2 regions of the Corynebacterium simulans genome follow, and region 2 is predicted to be linked to the other one. Evidence: predicted binding sites of a transcription regulator. Region 2 holds the regulator's gene; the other holds the start of a gene.
What was found. Region 2 encodes LexA, which represses DNA repair genes until DNA is damaged. Its sites were predicted from a motif close to CGAACANNTGTTCG; they were not measured.

Region 1: WM42_RS04150 (error-prone DNA polymerase) is a predicted target of LexA. The motif match lies at 5,189-5,202, and genes of this name have one in related genera.

The regions. Positions count from the first base shown of each region.
Region 1 covers NZ_CP014634.1:893,831-903,419, forward strand. The annotation lists gene WM42_RS04125 (PH domain-containing protein) at 1-326, opposite strand, end outside; gene WM42_RS04130 (PH domain-containing protein) at 323-772, opposite strand; gene WM42_RS04135 (helix-turn-helix transcriptional regulator) at 864-1,124, shown strand; gene WM42_RS04140 (hypothetical protein) at 1,129-1,611, shown strand; gene WM42_RS04145 (hypothetical protein) at 1,667-2,029, shown strand; gene WM42_RS04150 (error-prone DNA polymerase) at 2,026-5,172, opposite strand; gene WM42_RS04155 (MetQ/NlpA family ABC transporter substrate-binding protein) at 5,307-6,164, shown strand; gene WM42_RS04160 (MetQ/NlpA family ABC transporter substrate-binding protein) at 6,169-7,071, shown strand; gene WM42_RS04165 (methionine ABC transporter ATP-binding protein) at 7,104-8,165, shown strand; gene WM42_RS04170 (methionine ABC transporter permease) at 8,162-8,842, shown strand; gene WM42_RS04175 (ferredoxin family protein) at 8,829-9,589, opposite strand, start outside.
Region 2 covers NZ_CP014634.1:2,560,540-2,570,128, reverse strand. The annotation lists gene hrpA (ATP-dependent RNA helicase HrpA) at 1-2,122, shown strand, start outside; gene nrdR (transcriptional regulator NrdR) at 2,211-2,669, opposite strand; gene WM42_RS12000 (hypothetical protein) at 2,910-3,305, opposite strand; gene lexA (transcriptional repressor LexA) at 3,598-4,317, shown strand; gene WM42_RS11990 (DeoR/GlpR family DNA-binding transcription regulator) at 4,628-5,413, shown strand; gene ptsP (phosphoenolpyruvate--protein phosphotransferase) at 5,465-7,150, opposite strand; gene WM42_RS11980 (1-phosphofructokinase family hexose kinase) at 7,352-8,314, shown strand; gene WM42_RS11975 (PTS fructose transporter subunit IIABC) at 8,356-9,589, shown strand, end outside.

The DNA of each region.
Region 1 (9,589 bases), 1.1 Mb from region 2:
CCGTGGCGCAGCGCCACCTCATCGGGGCCGAGCTTATAGCCCAGCTTGCGCCACCAGATGGCGGAGACATACCAAATGCCCAGGCAGACCACGACGAAGCCGCCGAGCCCCGCGAGCGTTCCAAGGCCAATGTCACTCCAGTGCCCGCCGCGCAGGTAGGCCGCGATGTCGGAGAGCATCTCCAAGTTGAAGTTGAGCACGCAAATGGCCAGAAACGCGAAGATAACCGACCAAAAGCGCAGCAGCGGCGTCAGCCGGTGCACACGGCGATAGCCTTCCCTATCAACTGGGGCGCGGTCCTTGCCCAGCCGGTGCCGTCCGTTCACAGTCCGCTCATCCTCTCGCGCGCCTTCACGGCGAGGCGCTCGCGCAATGCATCGGCGTCAGCGGCTAAAAGGCCTGCAATTTTCGCATCTGAGCTTGTCGACGCCGTGTGAATCTTCACCCTTTTCAGCCCCAAGGACCGCTCGATGGGGCCGGCGGAGACGTCCACGAACTGGATGCGGCCGAACGGAACAATGGTCAGGCGGTACCACAGCTTGCCGCGGGTAATCACCAGCTCATCGTCAGTCTCCTTCCACCCCATATTCGCCACCTGCGCGGGGATAAGCCAGAGCAAGTAAACGAACCACACTCCCCAGGCTCCGGCGAACCAGTACCAAAATGAGCTGGCGAAGTACCCCGCAACCGCGAAAGCGATAGCAAAGACTGCCGACCAGCTCAGGTGGTGAATATAGCGAGCTGTGGTCAGCTTCCGGGAGACCGGATGCATGTCTGGAGAAAGGGCGGAGCGCATGCCGCCTATGCTAACAAAGCCCTCAGACCCCTTGACAAAGTGTTGGGTTTATACAACACTTTGGTTTATGTCCCCAAAGAAAAAGCCGTCTTCCCCAATTTTCAATAGGGTTCGGTTGCTCCGAGTCGAGAGGGACATGTCGCGCGCCCAGCTTGCCGACGCCGTCGGGGTCAACCCCCAAAGCATCGGCGCCCTTGAGCGTGGCGATCACTCTCCCAGCCTCGACCTCGCGTTCAGCATCTGCGAAGTATTCGGCCTCCCTGTCGAAGCCGTCTTCTCCCGCACCGAGTTCCAGCCCTTGTCAACAGAGATGTACCGAAAGGACTAGCCCAATGACTATTCAAAGCTCCGCCGAAGTCCAGGGACGCGTAGCCAAGCGCAAGCGCCTCGTATCTTTAGCCAACTGGAGCCTCGCCCTCATCGTATTGTCTGTTCCCCTACAGTTTGTAGATCAGTTTTGGCCTTTAATGCTCGCCTGCGCAGGTGCGATCATGACTGGCATGTATGTAGCGCAGCTGCGCAAGACCATCGGCGACGCAGACCTCCCCACCACCGAGCTCGACGAATACATGCTGCAACTGCGCGTCGAAGCCCGCGACGACGGTCTGAAGACCGCACTCATGTCTTCCCTGCTATTGCTCCTCGCTTGTGGCGCCATTTCAGTAGGCACGCGTTTCGTCGATTCGATGGACGGGATCTTTGTCGCCGTCTTGTTCTTCAAACTCATCCTGCTGCAGATGCTGTGTATTCCCTTCAGCGTCGCACAATCCCTCGCCGGCAAAATCAACCGCGACGAGCTCATCTCTAAGGAATAATCATGCCTTCACGTTCCCGTTATGGTCCTGTGGCTCGGCGGGAATGCTGGCCGGCGTGCTGATGTTCGGAGCATCGCTCACACTGCTGGGCACCATCGCGCTCGGAATGGACGCCGACGATCGCGCGGACAAGATCGCGTGCCTTTTCCTTCGAGATGCACTCACCGGCATCGTAGTCATAAGGAATGGGCACGCCGCCTTCGTCGGTGCGCCCATACCACTCAGTGGCTTGCTCCGAGGTGGAGTCGAACTCCGCGCCAATAGAATACTCCGCTTCTTCCCCGTCGAGGCCCAGCGGAATCCGCCCGTACTTAGAAAAGACCAGGTAGAGCAGGAGGAAAAACAGGCCCGCTGCCAGCGCGGGGTGAATGTTGTGCGGTATTACCTGAATACGGGGGGATTTCTCGCACCGGCCTAACGGAAATCACGCGAGCCGCGGGAGAGCCACTCACCCATGGCAAGCGGCTCCAGCTTGTCTGCCACCACGTTGACCGCGCCCGTGGCATTTTGCACGATGCCACGAATAACCAGCGCTTTAGACGTCCTGGCCACGGTCTTGTTGAGCTGCCACAGCCCCGGTGAGACCATCACGTTCATCAAGCCGGTCTCATCCTCCAAGCCCAAAAAGATGACGCCGGCGGCAGTCTGCGGACGCTGCCTATGCGTCACGATGCCCGCAATCCGCACCCGTGTGCCGTCTGGAACCTGCCGCAGCTGCGCGGCGGTGCAGACATGGGCGTCGTTAAGCGCGGCGCGCACGAGCTCCATCGGCTGTTTGTCGTGGGTAACGCCAGTACTGGCGACGTCGGAAGCCATCAGCTCGAAAGCGCTCATGCCAGGCAGGCTCGGCGCAGAAATAGCCGAAAGCCCTGCGAGCATGCCCGCCTTTTCCGTAGCCGCCACGCCCGCCTGCCACAGCGCCTGCCGCCGGCTTAGCCCAAAGGTCTCCAGCGCACCGGCACTGGCCAAAGCCTCCACATGCTCAACGCTAAGCTCCGCCCGCCTAGACAGATCCGCGATGTCTTGAAACGGCATCTGCGCGCATGCACCCTCGATACGCTGCGCGGCCTTCTCCCCCAACCCCTTGATGAGGTTAAGGCCCAGCCGGATCGCCACCTCGCCGCCGTCTTGGACCACCGCACGCGCCTGACAACCCGAAGCGTTCACGTCCAGCGGAAGAACTTCCACGCCGTGCCGCCGCGCATCCTGAATGAGCGATTGCGGCGAATAAAAGCCCATCGGCTGCGCCCGCAGCAGACCCACGCAAAACTGCGCCGGATAGTGATACTTCATCCACGCCGAGAAGTAGACCAACGAGGCAAAAGACTGCGAGTGCGACTCTGGGAAGCCATAGGCTGCAAAGGCCACGATCTTGTTCCACAGTTTGTCCGCAACCTCGCCCTCGATGCCATTCGTCTGCGCGAGCCCATCATAAAAACGCTGCTTGAGCGCGGCCATCCGTGCAGGCGAGCGCTTCGAGCCCATCGCACGCCGCAGGTCATCGGCCTCCGCTCCGGAAAAGCCTGCGGCGTCGACGGCAATCTGCATCAGCTGCTCCTGAAACAGCGGAATGCCCAGCGTCTTGCCCAGAGACTTCTCCAGCACCGGGTGGTCATAGGTCACAGCCTCCTTACCGTCGCGGCGGCGCAGATAAGGATGCACCGAACCGCCCTGAATCGGGCCGGGACGAATGAGCGCAACCTCCACCACCAAGTCGAAGAACTTCTGCGGGCGCAAGCGCGGCAGCGTGGACAGCTGCGCGCGCGATTCCACCTGGAATACCCCCACCGCATCGGCGCGGCAGAGCATGTCATAGACCTCTTTTTCCGCTAGGTCGAGCTCCCACAGATTCACCTTGTACCCGGTGGTCTCCTCCACCAAGTCCTGCATGTGGTGCAGCGCCTCCAGCATGCCAAGGCCCAGCAGATCGAACTTCACCAATCCGGCCGCCGCGCAGTCATCCTTATCCCACTGCAGCACCGAACGCTTTTCCATCCGCGCCCATTCCATTGGCACCACGTCTGCAATAGGACGGTCGCACAACACCATGCCGCCCGAGTGAATGCCCAGGTGGCGCGGTTGGCCGAGGAATTGCTCCGCCAGCTTAACGACGCCCTCCGGCGGCTCCGAAAGCCCCTTCGACCAGGAATCGGCGCTGCCTTGGGGATAGCCCAAGGCACGCGCTGCATCGCGAACAGCGCCCTTGCGGCGATACGTAATAACGTTGGCCACCTGCGCTGCGCGCTCGCGGCCATGCTTGTCATAGACGTATTGAATGACCTCCTCGCGGCGGCCGGATTCGATGTCGATATCGATGTCCGGTGGGCCATCGCGGTCTGGCGAAAGGAAGCGCTCAAAAAGAAGCCCCGCGGAAATCGGCTCGGCGTTAGTGATTCCTAAGGCAAAACACACCGCGGAGTTCGCCGCCGAGCCGCGCCCCTGGCAGAGGATGTTGGAGCGACGGCAAAAATCCACGAGGTCACACACGATGAGGAAATACCCTGGAAAGGTCAGCTGCTCGATAACGCCTAGCTCGTACTCGATCTGCTTCCACGCCCGCGAGCGAATCGCAGCCGGGCGCGAGGCATAGCGCTCTTCTGCTCGCTGCCAGGTCAGGTGCGTCAGCCAAGACATCTCGGTATGGCCTTCAGGCACCTCGAAGTCAGGCAGGTTCGGCGCGAGCGCATCCCAGGTGAAACTGCACTCCTTTAATACTTTGACGGTCTCGGCGATGAGCTCCGGCCGCTCCGGAAAAAGCTGCGCCATCTGCTCGCCTGAGCGCAGCCAGCCGGCACCCATCGGGGGCGCATCGGGTTCTGCCTGGTCCAGAGATTTTCTTTGGCTAAGCGCACGCTTTGCCGCGGCTAGGCGCGCTTCCTGCCGTGTGGCGGCAGCGGGTAAGGCAGTGGCGATGGCGCGCAGATTATTGCATTTATCCAGTTCAGCGTGGCGATCTGCGTCCTCAGGAGACATCGTGCAGGAATACTCAAGTACTATGCTGTCTATTTTTATTCTTTCGAGCACATGATCGATTTTGTCCAACCATTGCCAGTCCAGAAGGAACAGGCAATAATCTTGCAAACGCTCCGCAATTACTTCCAACGGCGGGTAAGCCACCTCGCCCTTCACATCTGCATCCATGCGCGCTTGGGCAATCAATCGCGATAGCCGGCGGTACCCCTCGGGGGTGCGGGCGAGGACGACAAGAGGGCCGTCGACAAGCGAAAGCTCCGCCCCAAACACCGCCGGCAGCCCCGCCTTAGCGGCGGCTTCGGCAAATTTCATCAGGCCATAAAAACCGTCCTTATCCACCAGCGCAAGCCCCTCTAGCCCCAGCTGCATCGCGCGCGCCACCAGCTCTTCCGGCTCCGAGGCGCCGTCCAAAAAGCTATAGGAAGAAACCGCATGCAGCTCCGCGAAAGGCACGGCCGAGACCCCGCGCTCGAGACCCTCGCCCCGCTCCCCCAAGTGCTCCACCGAAACGGGCGTTGCGGCAGGACGGCCGGAAAGAATCCGCTCCACCCGCGACCAAGGCAGCGCCACCCCACCATTAAACCTCATGGGGAAAAGATAGGATCGAAACTATGTTCTAGTCAATTTTTCAGTCTCACCCAAAGCGATATAGACAAAGCGGTTCAATCATTGCTAGGTTTCTTGCAACAAACGTTATTTCACTCGAAGGGACACCTCATATCATGCGTATTCGCCGCGTTCTCGCTGCTTCCTCCGCAGCCGTCATCGCAGCCACCAGCCTGGCTGCTTGCTCCTCTGGCGATTCCGACGGCAAGATCGTCGTCGGCACTACCGACGCCGCTAAGAAGGCATGGTCCGCCTTCGAGGACGAAGCCGAGGCGCAAGGCCTTGACATCGAGGTGCAGAACTTCTCGGACTACAACACCCCGAACCAGGCGCTTGACCAAGGCGAACTGGATACCAATAACTTCCAACACCTGAAGTTCTTGGCGGAGTTCAACAAGGGCAACGGCACCGACCTCGTTCCGATCGTCGCCACCGAAATCGTGCCGCTGGCATTGTTCTGGCAGGGGCACGACTCCCTCGACGGCATCGAGGGCCAGGAAGTAGCCATCCCGAATGACACCACCAACCAGGGACGCGCCATCAACGTCCTCGTACAGGCCAAGCTGGTTACGTTGAAGAAGGAAGGCCTCATCACCCCAGGTCTGCCGGATATTGACGAGGCAAAGTCCAAGGTCAAGGTCGTGCCTGTCGACGCCGCACAAACCCCCGCCGCCTACGGCGAAGGCAAGCCAGCCATCATCAACAACTCCTTCCTCGACCGCGCCGGCATCGACCCCACCACCGCCGTATTCCAGGATGACCCGAACTCCAAGGAGGCAGAGCCTTATATCAACGCCTTCGTCGTTCGCGCAGAAGACGCCAACAACGAGGAGATTAAGAAGGTCGCCGAAATTTGGCACTCCCAGGCCGTCCAGGACGCCGTCGCAGAGGATTCCAAGGGCACTTCCGTTCCGGTTCAAAAGTCTCCGGAGGAGCTGAAGAAGATCCTCGACCGCGTGACAGAGCAGAGCTAGCGCCGTGCAGCTGAAAAAGATTGCTGCGCTGGCTGCGGCAAGCATTGTTGCAGCCACGGGCCTTGCGGGTTGTTCTTCCAAGTCCTCCGAGTTTGCTGCCGGCACCGCAGAGGATCCAATCATCATCGGCACCACCGATGCCGAGCTTCCGGAGTGGGACGTATTGAAAGATCTCGCCGCCAAGGAAGGCATCGAGATCGAGATGAAAAGCTTCACCGACTACGCCACCCCGAACCAGTCTCTGGCGGAAGGCAGCACCGACACCAACAAGTTTCAGCACCTGAAGTTCCTGGCGGAATACAACGCGGGCAACGGCACCAACCTCGTTCCGGTGGCCTCCACGCAGGTCTACCCGATGCCGCTGTTTTGGAAGGGCCACAAGGATATAAAGGGCATCGAGGGCCAGGAAGTCGCCATCCCGAATGACGCCACCAACCAGGGCCGCGCCATCAACCTGCTGGCCGCCAACGATCTGGTGACTTTGCAGGAAAAGGGCAAGCTAACCCCGGATCCGGCCGACATCGACGAGGCCAAGTCAAAGGTCAAGGTAACCCCGGTCGATGCTTCCCAGACTCCGTCGGCATACGGCGAAGGCACCCCTGCCATCATCACCAATTCCTTCTTCAAGCGCGCGGGCATCAACCCGGCCGAGGCAGTGCTTTACGACGACCCCGAAGCTCCCAGCGCCGATCCCACCGTCATGTTCGACCCATACATCAACGTCTGGGCAGTACAAGAAAAGGATAAGGACAACGATAAGGTCAAGCGCTTAGCGCAGCTGTACCTTTCACCAGAGGTCAAAAAGGCAGTGCAGGAGACCACGGGCGGCACCACCATCTTCGTGGATCGTCCGCAAAATGAACTCCAGGAAATCCTGGATCGCTTGGAGACTTCCTCCGCCGAGTAAGGTCTTAGAAGGTTTTAGCCAGTCACAACAATATGAAGGAAACGCCTCACGTGACAGATAATCCCGGTGCCAAGCACGGCACCCGCATTGAGTTCCGCAACATCACCAAGGTCTTTAAAAATAACAAGACCGAAACCAAGGCGCTTGACGACGTCTCGCTGACCGTCGAGCCCGGTGAAATCGTCGGCATCATCGGCTTTTCCGGCGCGGGGAAGTCCACGCTGGTGCGCATGATCAACGGCTTGGATAAGCCCACCTCGGGCCGGCTCCTACTGGATGGCACCGACATCGTCGGCATGCCGGAGTCCAAGCTGCGTGGTATCCGCCGCAACATCGGCATGATTTTCCAGCAGTTTAATTTGATGACCTCGCGCACCGCGGCAGGCAACATCGAATACCCGCTGCGCCTAGCCGGTATGCCGAAGGAAGAACGCAAAAAGCGCGTGGAGGAGCTCCTGCAGTTCGTGGGCCTTGGCGATAAGGGCTCGAATTACCCGGAGCAGCTCTCCGGCGGTCAGAAGCAGCGCGTGGGCATCGCTCGCGCGCTGGCGACCAACCCTTCGCTGTTGCTGGCTGACGAAGCCACCTCCGCACTCGATCCCACCACCACGCACGAGGTGCTGGATCTGCTGCGCAAGGTCAACCGCGACCTGGGTATTACCATCGTCGTGATTACCCACGAGATGGACGTGGTTCGTTCCATCGCGGATAAGGTTGCCGTCATGGAAGCCGGCCGCGTCATCGAGGCCGGCAGCGTCTACGAGGTCTTTTCCAACCCGCGCACGGAGGTCGCTTCCAAGTTTGTTGCCACTTCCCTGCGCAACACCCCAGACCTGGTAGAAGCAGACGACCTCCTCGCCCACGAGGGCCGCCTTTTCACCATCAACCTGACCGAGAACTCCGGCTTTTTCACCGCATCGGCACGCTTGGCGGAAAAGGGCGTGTCTATCGCAGTGGTCCACGGCGGTATCACAACTCTGCAGAAGCATTCCTTCGGCAAGCTCACCGTGCGCTTGAACGGTAATGCCGCCGCCATCGAGGAGTTCTACCGCACCCTGCAACGCACCACCGAGATTGAGGAGATTTCCCGATGAACGTGACCTACCAAGCTGCCGCTGACTGGGATCGCTTGGGCGATACCCTCATCGAGGCCGTCCAAGACACCCTCATCATGGTCTCGACGACCCTGGTGGTCGCAGGCCTCCTCGGCCTCGTTTTAGGCGTCTTGCTCTACACCACCCGTCCTGGTGGCATCCTGCAGAACAAGGTTGTCTACTTCATCATCAATATCCTGGTGAACTTCATCCGCCCCATCCCGTTCATCATCCTGCTGGCCTTCGCGCAGCCGCTAACCGTGGCGGTCCTCGGCGGATCTATCGGCCGCGAACCTGCGACCTTCGTCATGGTCATCGCAGCCACTTTCGCCGTGGCCCGCATCGTGGAGCAAAACCTGGTCGCCATCGACCCCGGCGTCATTGAAGCAGCCCGCGCGATGGGCGCTTCCCCTTGGAAGATCATCACCTCGGTCATCGTGCCGGAGGCCCTTGGCCCGCTGGTTCTGGGCTATACCTTCCTGTTCATTGGCATCGTAGATATGTCCGCGATGGCCGGCTACGTCGGTGGCGGCGGCTTGGGCGACTTTGCCATCGTCTACGGCTACCGCGCCTTCGAGTGGGAGGTCACCGTGGTGGCCACCCTGATTATCATCGTGCTGGTTCAGGCAGCGCAGTTCTTCGGCAACTGGCTTTCCGCCAAGATCATGCGCCGTTAATATCCCCTGCGTGCACACCCACTGCGTGCCACGCCTTTGAGGTCTTCGGGCAGTCTCCACACGAGGAGATGACCCCGGAGACCTCTTTTTGTTCCAGCTCTACCCGCCAGGTGCGGCCGTCGTCGTGGTGCACGGTATCTTCAAGCGCGTGCAACTGCTCATAGCGCAAGGCCTCCCCCGCCTCGAGCAGCTCCCGCGCGACTGCCAGTTCCGCCACCTGCCCGCGCGGATCATAGAGCCCGCTGCCGCGATTGCCCGGGTAGAAATACTCCCCGCGACGCGCCGCCAGCAGCATCTCACGCGCCGCCTCAACGTTAAGCCTGCCAAAGGAATAACCCCACGGCATCAAAAGAATCGACGGAGCAAAACGATGCCCCTTCGTGTGCGAGGTCTCCCATACCTCCTCCGGGAAACTTGCAGCCAGCTCCGCCGCAAGCGGACGCCCCTTGACCGCACAGCACACGTCCCGGCGCCCGTGGGTACAAATCAGCACAAGCGGGCGGGAAAGAACGCCTTCTTCCGGCACCGCAAAATCCAACCCCAAGATGCCTTCAGGGCCGTCTAGGAGATGCTCCGTATAAACTCCACGCTCGGCCCAGACCACGTAGCAGCGATGCTTGCCGTTAATGCTGCGGCCTTCCTTGCCGGGCTTGCGGATAAGCTGCAGCCCTGCCACACCTTTGAGCTTGGATTTAAGTTCAGCAGTGAGTTCCGAGCCGAAGGTCCCGCCGTCTAAGACATCGCGCG
Region 2 (9,589 bases):
CCGCGAGTGGTTTGACTTGGTGCGCCAGCTTAGGGACGTCGCCAAGCAGCTCGGATGGAACCAGCAAGAAGCCACCGAACGCCGCCCCGATGACATCCATATGTCGCTTTTAGCGGGCCTTTTGTCCAACATCGGCGCGCGCGATGGCAACTCCAAGGAATTCCACGGTGCCCGCAATACTCGCTTCCTAGTCTTCCCCGGTTCCGCGCTGGCGAAGAAGCCGCCGGAATTTCTAATGGCCGCCGAACTCGTCGAAACCTCGCGCCTGTGGGCACGCGACGTAGCCGCCATCGACCCCGCGTGGGTGGAAAAGCTAGGCGCGGACCTGCTACGGCACAACTATTCCGATCCCGTGTGGTCGCGCAAGCGCGCCGCCGCCGTGGCCACGCAGCGCTCGACTCTCTACGGCGTCCCCATCGTGGTAGACCGCACGGTGCCCTATCACCGCGTCGACCCGACGGCCGCACGCGATATGTTCATCCGCTCTGCGCTAATTGAAGGCGAGTGGAATACCCACCACCACTTCTTCCACGACAACGTGAAAAAGCTGGAAGAGGCCGCCGAATTTGAGGACAAGGCACGACGCCGGGGTCTGGTGGTTTCGGAGGACACGCTCTTCGATTTCTACGACACACGTATCCCCGCCAAGGTCACCACGGGCCGGCACTTCGACTCGTGGTGGAAGAAACAGCGTCACAAGACCCCAGACCTGCTGGACTTCGACCCGGAAAAGCTTATCGAGGAAGACCACGACGTCACGGAGGAGGCGTTTCCGGATAGGTGGCTGAAGGGTTCGATTGACTATGACTTGAGCTATAAGTTCGAGCCCGGGGATCCCCTCGATGGCGTCACCTTGATGGTGCCCGTACCGTTGCTTGCAGGGCTGGATACGGAGGGCTTCGATTGGCTGGTGCCGGGCCTACGCCTGGAGTTGGCCACGGAGCTAATCCGTTCCCTGCCGAAGGCGTTGCGTCGCACCGTGGTTCCCGCGCCGGAGTTCGCAGAGCGTGCCCTGCCGCGTCTGCTCCCTTATGAAGGCCCCCTGACGCAGCAGCTTGCCGACGTCCTCCGCGAGCTCGGCGGCCAAGGGATCAACGCTTCCGACTTCCGGCCATCCAGCCTGCCGCCGCACCTGCAGATGAACTACGCTGCGGTGGATAAGCGCGGGAAGATTATCGATTCTGACCGGGACCTCGCAGCGCTCGTGCAGCGCCAGGCGGGGCACATCAAGTCCTCAGTCTCGCGGGTCGGACGCAAGTCTGAGTCGAAGGCCGTCAAAGAGTGGACGCCGGAGACGCTCGGCACTATTGACGAGGAAGTCCAAACGGTGGTTGACGGCCATGAGGTCACCGCGTACCCCGCGCTCGTGGCAACCACGGACGGCGTTTCCCTGAAGGTTCACCCCACCAAGGCCGCTGCCGACGCCGCCATGTTGACCACCACTCTGACGCTGCTCCTGCGGGAGATTAACGTCAATCACCAACAGATGGTCAAGGGTCTGCCCTTGCAGCAGCGCGTGGCTGTCGACGCCTACCCTCACGGCGGCGCCGAAGGCCTCGTTGGCGATGCGCGGGTGGCTGCCATTCGCGATCTCATGGTCGAAGCCGGCGGTGCGCCTCGGTCGCCGGAGGGCTTCGCCAAGCTTCGCGACGTCGTCAAGCCCCAGGTGCCTGGCCGCGTCCGGCAATCCGTGGTGGCAATCGCGCCAGGGCTTGCCGAGTATGCGAACCTGCGTGCCGAGCTCAAACAATGGGAAGGACCTGCAATTGACGATATGCGCGAGCAGCTGAAGTTCCTGCTTCCCGAAAACGCCATCACCGTGCATGGCATGGCGCACCTGCGCCATCTCCCGCGCTACGTACAGGCTATGCGGATTCGTCTAGATGAGATGGCAATAGACCCAGACAAAGACGCGGACCGGCAGGCCGAAGTCGATGAGGCCAAAGCCTACCTCAACAATCGCCTGCGCAACCTGCCCGCCGGACGCGCCAAAACCCGCGAGGTCAAGGACATCTACTGGATGGTCGAGGAACTACGCGTCTCACTTTTTGCTCAGCGCCTCGGCACCGCGCACCCGGTATCCTTGCGCCGCATCCAAAAGGCGGTGGACAAGCTCCGCTAATCACCACGCCGTCTAGCTCCAGACGCGGCCATACGCCGTTTGCCAGCATCCGCAAACGAGCACCAGCCCTAGGCTGGCACTGCGGCTCTTAAAAGTTATCGCGGTCGCGGCGGCGCATCAGGCGAATTTCGGATTCGAAATCGTCGGCGCTTTCGAAGGACTTGTAAACGGACGCGAAGCGCAGGTAGGCCACCTCATCAAGGTCACGCAGCGGCTCGAGGATTGCAAGGCCAATGTCGTTGGCATTGACCTGGGAGGAACCGTGGCTGCGCACGGTCTCCTCTACTTCTTGGGCTAGCTTTTTCAAAGCGTCGTCGCTGACGTCGCGTCCCTGGCAAGCGCGACGGACGCCGCGGATTAGCTTGTCGCGGCTGAACGGCTCCGCCAGACCGTTGCGCTTAACCACCAAAAGAACCGCCTTTTCCATCGTGGTGAAACGGCCTTTGCAGGAGGCGCACTCGCGCCGACGGCGGATGGCGGTGCCGGCGTCGACTACACGAGAGTCGATGACTCGCGACTGTTCATAATGACAAAACGGGCAGTACACCGCACGGTTCCTTTCACTTTCACGTCATCCACCTCCCACACGTGGAAGGCAGGCGTTAAGACCGCATTTAGTGTACTGCCCAAACAACTGGGGATGCCATTTTCCGGCCGGCATCCAAGCCGAGTGATTACTTTCCCACACCAACACTGCCGCACGCCCACAGAACCGCACGCCACAAGCGCTGCCTAGCCAAACGCGCGACGGCAGCTAACGCGCGACGGGGTTAGCGTGCAGCGGCGGCTAGTGCGTAACGCCTGCCTGAACCACTTGGGCGTTCTCGGTGTGGACAGCACCAGTGTCAGCAGTCAAGCCTCCGAATACAGTTCCGATGAACACTGCTGCACCAAAGACAGCGCCCAACAGATAATTCGCACGATTCGATTGCGCACGCGAATATTCTTGCTCGCCATGACCAGCGGATTCAGAATTCGCGCAGCGGCGGATAGGGGCTCCGTATGTTCGATTATCCACGCTAAGGGTTCGAACATCGTGGGGTGTTGCGGTTACCCCAGCGCGACGGGCATCGTAGACATCCGCATCCCAAACAGAGGCTGCCGGCACGACGCGAGCGCGGTACGCGCGGCGAGCATTAGTGGAAGTAACATAGGTGGATGCGGTGTTGAGTGCGATAGCCATTGTGAGATTCTCCAGTGTTTGTGTGTTGCGATTAACTGATGGTTGCAGAGTACTTTTCTGCTGCGACATGTTCGAAAAGTTTCATCGATAATCCGTTCGAATTAGTTGCTATGTTCGATTTATAACAACTTTTCGAAAGTTTGTCCACACCTCCGGCAAATTTCTCGAACATTTGTCCCCCACGTGGTAGAAAAGAAGGGAAGCTTTTCGAAAATTCGAGCAACCCAAGTTCGAACAACCCAAGCCGCGACGGAAGCCGCGCGGCAACTTCCACCCCCGCCGAGGAGAAACTGTGCCACGCAAGCCAGCTAAAAATTCCGCTAAGCCCGACATCAACTCCCTTTCGCCGCGCCAACGCCGCATCCTCGACGTCATTCACGACGCAGTCATGCTCCGCGGCTACCCGCCAAGCATCCGCGAAATCGGCGACGCTGCCGGCCTCCAGTCCACCTCTTCTGTGGCCTATCAGCTCAAGCAACTAGAAGAAAAAGGCTTCCTGCGCCGCGACCCAAACAAGCCCCGCGCCGTCGATGTACGCCACCTCAATGAGGAAGAGCCCAAGAAGCCAGGGCGCAAGGCCTCACCCAAGGAAGAACCGCAGCAGTCTGTCGACGCCACCCCAGAGGACGCTTCCGCAGTTTCCTATATTCCGGTGGTCGGCCGCATTGCCGCAGGTTCGCCGATTACCGCCGAAGAAAACATCGACACCTACTTTCCCATGCCAGATGACGTAGTTGGCAACGGCGAACTATACATGCTCCAGGTTGTGGGAGACTCCATGCAGGACGCAGGCATCCTCAACGGTGACTGGGTCATCGTTCGTTCGCAGTCGGTGGCCGAGGAAGGCGAGTTTGTCGCCGCGCTTCTCGACGGCGAGGAAGCCACCGTCAAGGAATTCCACCGGGATTCCTCGGGTGTGTGGCTCCTGCCCCACAACGATGCTTACTCCCCAATCAAGGGTGACGATGCAGAAATCATGGGCAAGGTAGTTTCGGTGTTCCGCAAGCTCTAACCACCCACTTCCGCTGCTTCAACGCCGGCCAACGGATGCCCGAAAATACCCCCTTTTATGCGTAATTTTCCGGTTGTCCATTGGCCGGCGTTTAAAGTCACATTTTGCAAATCTGCAGCTAAAGAAAATTTCGGCGTCCGCATGCAAGATTAGCGATATGTGAAACTCTTTGTTTCGTTCCGATTCGTAGGGATTTCTGGAAAACTAGAGGCAAGCCAGTATTATTCCGGCAACAGCTTCCGCTTTACCCCCAATAGACGGAGGCTGTCTAGCCCCCACCCCGTTCCTGGGCAGATCTTTGGAGGACCCTATGTACGCAGAGGAGCGTCGCCGTCAGATCGCCTCCCTCACCGCAGTTGAGGGACGCGTCAACGTCACCGAGCTTTCCGAGCGCTTCGACGTCACCGCTGAAACCATTCGTCGCGATCTCGCGGTCCTAGACCGCGAAGGCGTTGTGCACCGCGTGCATGGCGGCGCTGTGGCCTCTCAGTCCTTCCAAACCGCAGAGCTGACCCTCGACACTCGGCAACGTTCCGCTACCGGCGCCAAGATTGCCATCGCACGCGCCGCCATGCAGTTCCTCCCAGACGCCGGCGGCAGCGTCTTCCTCGACGCGGGTACTACCACCAATGCCCTGGCAGACCTCATCGGTCAACAATTCGCCGCAGGGCAATTTTCGATAGTTTCCAATAGCTTGCCCATCTCGCTTTCCTTGGCAAGCAACGGCGTTCCCGACGTTCAGCTGCTCGGCGGCACCGTCCGCGCCATAACCCAGGCAGTCGTGGGCGATACTGCACTGCGCACCATGGCGCTCATGCGTGCCGACGTCGCCTTCATCGGCACCAATGCGCTCACCCTCGACCACGGCCTGTCTACCGCAGATTCCCAAGAGGCAGCCATCAAGTCCGCTTTTGTCACCAACGCCCACAAGGTCGTGGTCCTCTGCGATTCCTCGAAACTCGGTAACGATTATTTGGTCAGCTTCGCCTCCATCGCGGATATCGACGTCGTCATCACCGATGCCGCCGCACCAGAAAGCTTCATCGAGGCGCTTCGCGAGCGCGAAATCGAAGTAGTCATCGCCGCCGATAAGTAGCATCGGCACATACAAAGATAGCCCCGCCAAAAGCGGGGCTATCTTTATGTTTTAGAACTCGTCCAACAAAGCGAGCGCTGCCGCTCGGGCTTCGGATGGGCCCTCGGCGTTGATGGCGGCGTCGGCAAGCTTTTGGCACTGCTCGAACGTCAGCTCCGCAAGCTGTGCGCCCACGCCGGCGACAGCCGTGGAAGCCGCCGACAGGGAGTTCACGCCCAAGCCAGTCAGCACGCAGGCAAGCAGCGGATCCGCTGCCGCCTCGCCGCATACGCCAACCGGAACATTGTTATCCTGGCCCACCACGCAGGTGTGCTGGATAAGGCGCAGCACTGCCGGCTGCCATGGATCAGTAAGATATGCCAGCTGCGGGGAAAGACGATCCGCCGCCATGGTGTACTGCGTCAAGTCATTGGTACCAATGGAGACGAAGTCTAGATGCGGCATGATGGTATCGGCCATCAAAGCCGCCGCTGGAACCTCAATCATGGCGCCCGCAGTAAGGCCACGCTCGCGACAAAGACCCGCGAACCACTTCGCCTCAACGGCGGTAGCGACCATCGGCGCCATAACCCACGTCGGGGCATCGTCGCCACGGTCTGCGGAAGCCTGCGCAATGGCATCCAGCTGGCGAGTCAACAGCGCCTCGTTATCGCGTGCGATACGCAGACCACGCACGCCAAGCGCAGGGTTTTCCTCGGAAGACATGGTGGCATAAGAAATCGGCTTATCTGAACCCGCATCCAAGGTACGAACAACCACCTTGGAAGACGAGAAGGCGTTAAAGACCTTCCCATAGATGCGCGCCTGCTCATCCACCGTCGGCTCCTCGCTCGCAGAGAGGAAGGAAAGCTCAGTGCGGTAAAGACCAATGCCCTCCGCCTGGGAATCCGACGCGATACGCGCCGCGTTGCCGTCCGCGACGTTGGCCAAAAGCTGCACGCGATGGCCATCCTTAGTTTGCGCCGGGCCACGCCACTGCGCCACTCGCACAGCCTTCTCGCGGTATTCCTCTACCGCCCGCAAAGACTCCTCGCGGTCTGCACCCAAGTTCACCGCGCCAATAGAGCCGTCCACGAACACGAGCGCGCCGGCCTCAATGTCACGCAGCTCCGCGCCCACGGCCACGATGCATGGAATGTCCAGCTGGCGAGCGATAATCGCCGTGTGGCTCGTCGGGCCACCGAGCTCGGTGACCAAAGCCTTGATGTGTGCGGTGTCGAGGGTTGCGGTATCGGCGGGCGCGAGGTCATCAGCAAGCAGCACTGCTTCTCCGGTGACCATCGGCAGACCTGGCTCCTGCTCGCCACGCAGCTGCGCAATAACGCGGTCGCGCACGTCCTTTAGGTCCGTCGTGCGCTCGGCCATCACACCGCCTGCTGCTTCAAACATGGTGACAAACTTCTCAGTCGCGCTCGCGGTTGCGTACTCCGCCGGCCGGCCTGCACGGATGGACTTGCGCACCGCCTTGTGCCAGCCGCGGTCCTTGACCATGCCGGCGGTAGCGCCCAGCACCTCAGCCGCCTGGCCTTCTGCGCCGGCCGCACGCTGCTCGAGGCGGCTTGCCACGATATCGACAGCCTCTAGGAATCGGTCATACTCGCCGTCGCGCTTTTCTTCATCGATTAGCTCCCCAGCAGTTGGCAGTTCTGGACGAGGACGCACCCACACGGCCTCGGCGTATGCGACACCGGCAACGACGCCAGTGCCCTTGATGGTTGATTGAGATTCGTTTTCCATCACACATTCCTTTGGGAGGGGATTTGCTCTCCCCCTAGATCATCACAGATCGGGCGAAAAAGCAACGAATACCACACTCTTTTGATTGACTTTCGGACATAACCAGACAACAATCAACAGGGAGCAGAAATCTGCGCTCGACCACCGTCCAGCTAGCTTTCTCCCAATATACGCAAACTGCGAAAGGGACGAGTCTCCACAATGATTCTCACATTGACCCCCAACCCCAGTATTGACGCCACCCTAAACCTCCAAGAAGCCATCAATCCTGGCGCAGTTCACCGCGCCAGCCTGGTTTCGCAGGTCGCAGGCGGCAAAGGCGTCAACGTCACGCACGCGGTGCACCTTGCCGGCGAGAAATCCGTCGCTCTTCTGCCCGCACGCAAGGGCGATCACTTCCTTACCTTGATGGAAGACGGCAACATTCCCTTCGATGCCGTATCTATGCCTGGTTCTGTCCGAACCAACACCACCATCACCGAGCCAGGTGGCCGCACCACCAAGGTCAACGGCCCTGGCCCTGAGCTCGACGAGACAGTCCAGTCTGCCATTTCCTCCTCACTGGCCGCGCTTTCCATCGGCGCGGAATGGGTGGTGCTTGCGGGTTCCCTGCCCAAGGGCGTTCCCACGCATTGGTACGCCACGCTTGTCGACGCCATCCGCTCCGCCGCGCCCCAAGCACGCATCGCCGTCGACACTTCCGACGCCCCGATGGTCGCCCTTGCAGAGCGCCTCAACGAGTCCGCACCGAATCTACTCAAGCCCAATGGGCTTGAACTCGGCCAGCTCACCGATACTGACGGAAATGCACTCGAGGCCGCCGCGGAACAGGGCGACTACTCAGGCGTCGTCGAAGCCGCGCGCGTAGTGGTTGGTCGTGGCGTCGATGAGGTTCTCGTCACTTTGGGCGGTGCTGGCGCAGTTCTCGTTACTGCAGATGGCGCTTGGGCTGCTACCCCACCTCCTACGGCTGTCGCATCCACCGTCGGCGCGGGTGATTCCGCACTTGCCGGCTATATTTTGGCCCGCCGCGCAGGGAAGGACTTTGCGGAAGCTTTGCGCCAATCCGTGGCCTACGGTTCTGCGGCTGCGGCTCTGCCCGGCACCCAGCTGCCAAAGCCTGCACAAGTCAATATCTCAGAAACTAAAGTTTTAAGCCTTTAACCGCGTTTAACTACAACTTTGATCATTAAAGGAGTGCCCTCATGGCATCCAATCTCATCACGACAGACTTGGTCGCGTTGGACGCCGATTTCGGCGACAGTGTCGAATCTGTCATCACTAACCTTGCCACCCTGGTGCACGAGACGGGGCGCGCGACCTCCGCCGAGGGTCTCGCCCAACCGGCCATCGACCGCGAGGCCAAGGCTGGCACCGGCGTGCCCGGAGGCGTTGCTATTCCACACTGCCGCTCTGAGGTCGTAACCGAGCCAACGCTGGCCTTCGCGCGACTTTCCCGCGGTGTCGATTTCTCCGGTCCCGACGGCGACGCCAAGTTGGTCTTCCTCATCGCTGCCCCCGCCGGTGGCGGTAAGGCACACCTAAAGATCCTTTCCAAGTTGGCCCGCGCACTGGTCAAGAAGGACTTCCTAGAGGCGCTGCGTACTGCGGCGACCAAGGATGAAATCGTCAAGCTGGTGCTGGATGTGGTCAACGCGGAAAAGCCAAAGAAGCCCGCGAATTCTGCTTCCGCGGCGTCAACTTCCGCCGCTACGGCGGCGTCCGCTACCGCAACACCAACTACCGAGAACGCAGCCACCAACATCGTCGCGGTCACCGCCTGCCCCACCGGCATTGCGCATACCTACATGGCTGCCGACGCCCTGACCCAAACCGCGGCAGAGCGCACCGACATAAACCTCACCGTCGAGACCCAAGGCTCCTCGAATAACACCTCCGTCTCGCAATCGGTGATCGACGCCGCTGACGCCGTCATTTTCGCCACCGACGTCGGAGTCCGTGAACGCGAACGCTTCGTCGGCAAGCCCGTCATCGAATCCGGCGTCAAGCGCGCCATCAACGAGCCTGGCGTCATGCTCGATGCGGCGGTCGCCGCTGCCAAGAACCCGAATGCGCGGCGCGTGGCGGGAACGGCGACATCGGAAAGCGCGTCAGGAAGCGCATCAGGCAGCGGAGAAGAAGGCGAAGCACTCGGCTGGGGCAAGCGCATCCAGCAGGCGATCATGACCGGCGTGTCCTACATGGTGCCTTTCGTGGCCGCGGGCGGCCTTTTGCTCGCCCTCGGCTTCCTCTTCGGCGGATACGACATGGCCAACGGTTGGCAGGCGATTTCCACCAACTACTCGTTGACCAACCTGCCCGGCCACCAAGTTGAGGTCGACGGCGCGATGATGACCTTCGACCGCTCCGGCTTCCTGCTCTATATCGGTGCGGTGCTCTTTGCCATCGGCCAAGCAGCCATGGGCTTTATCGTTGCGG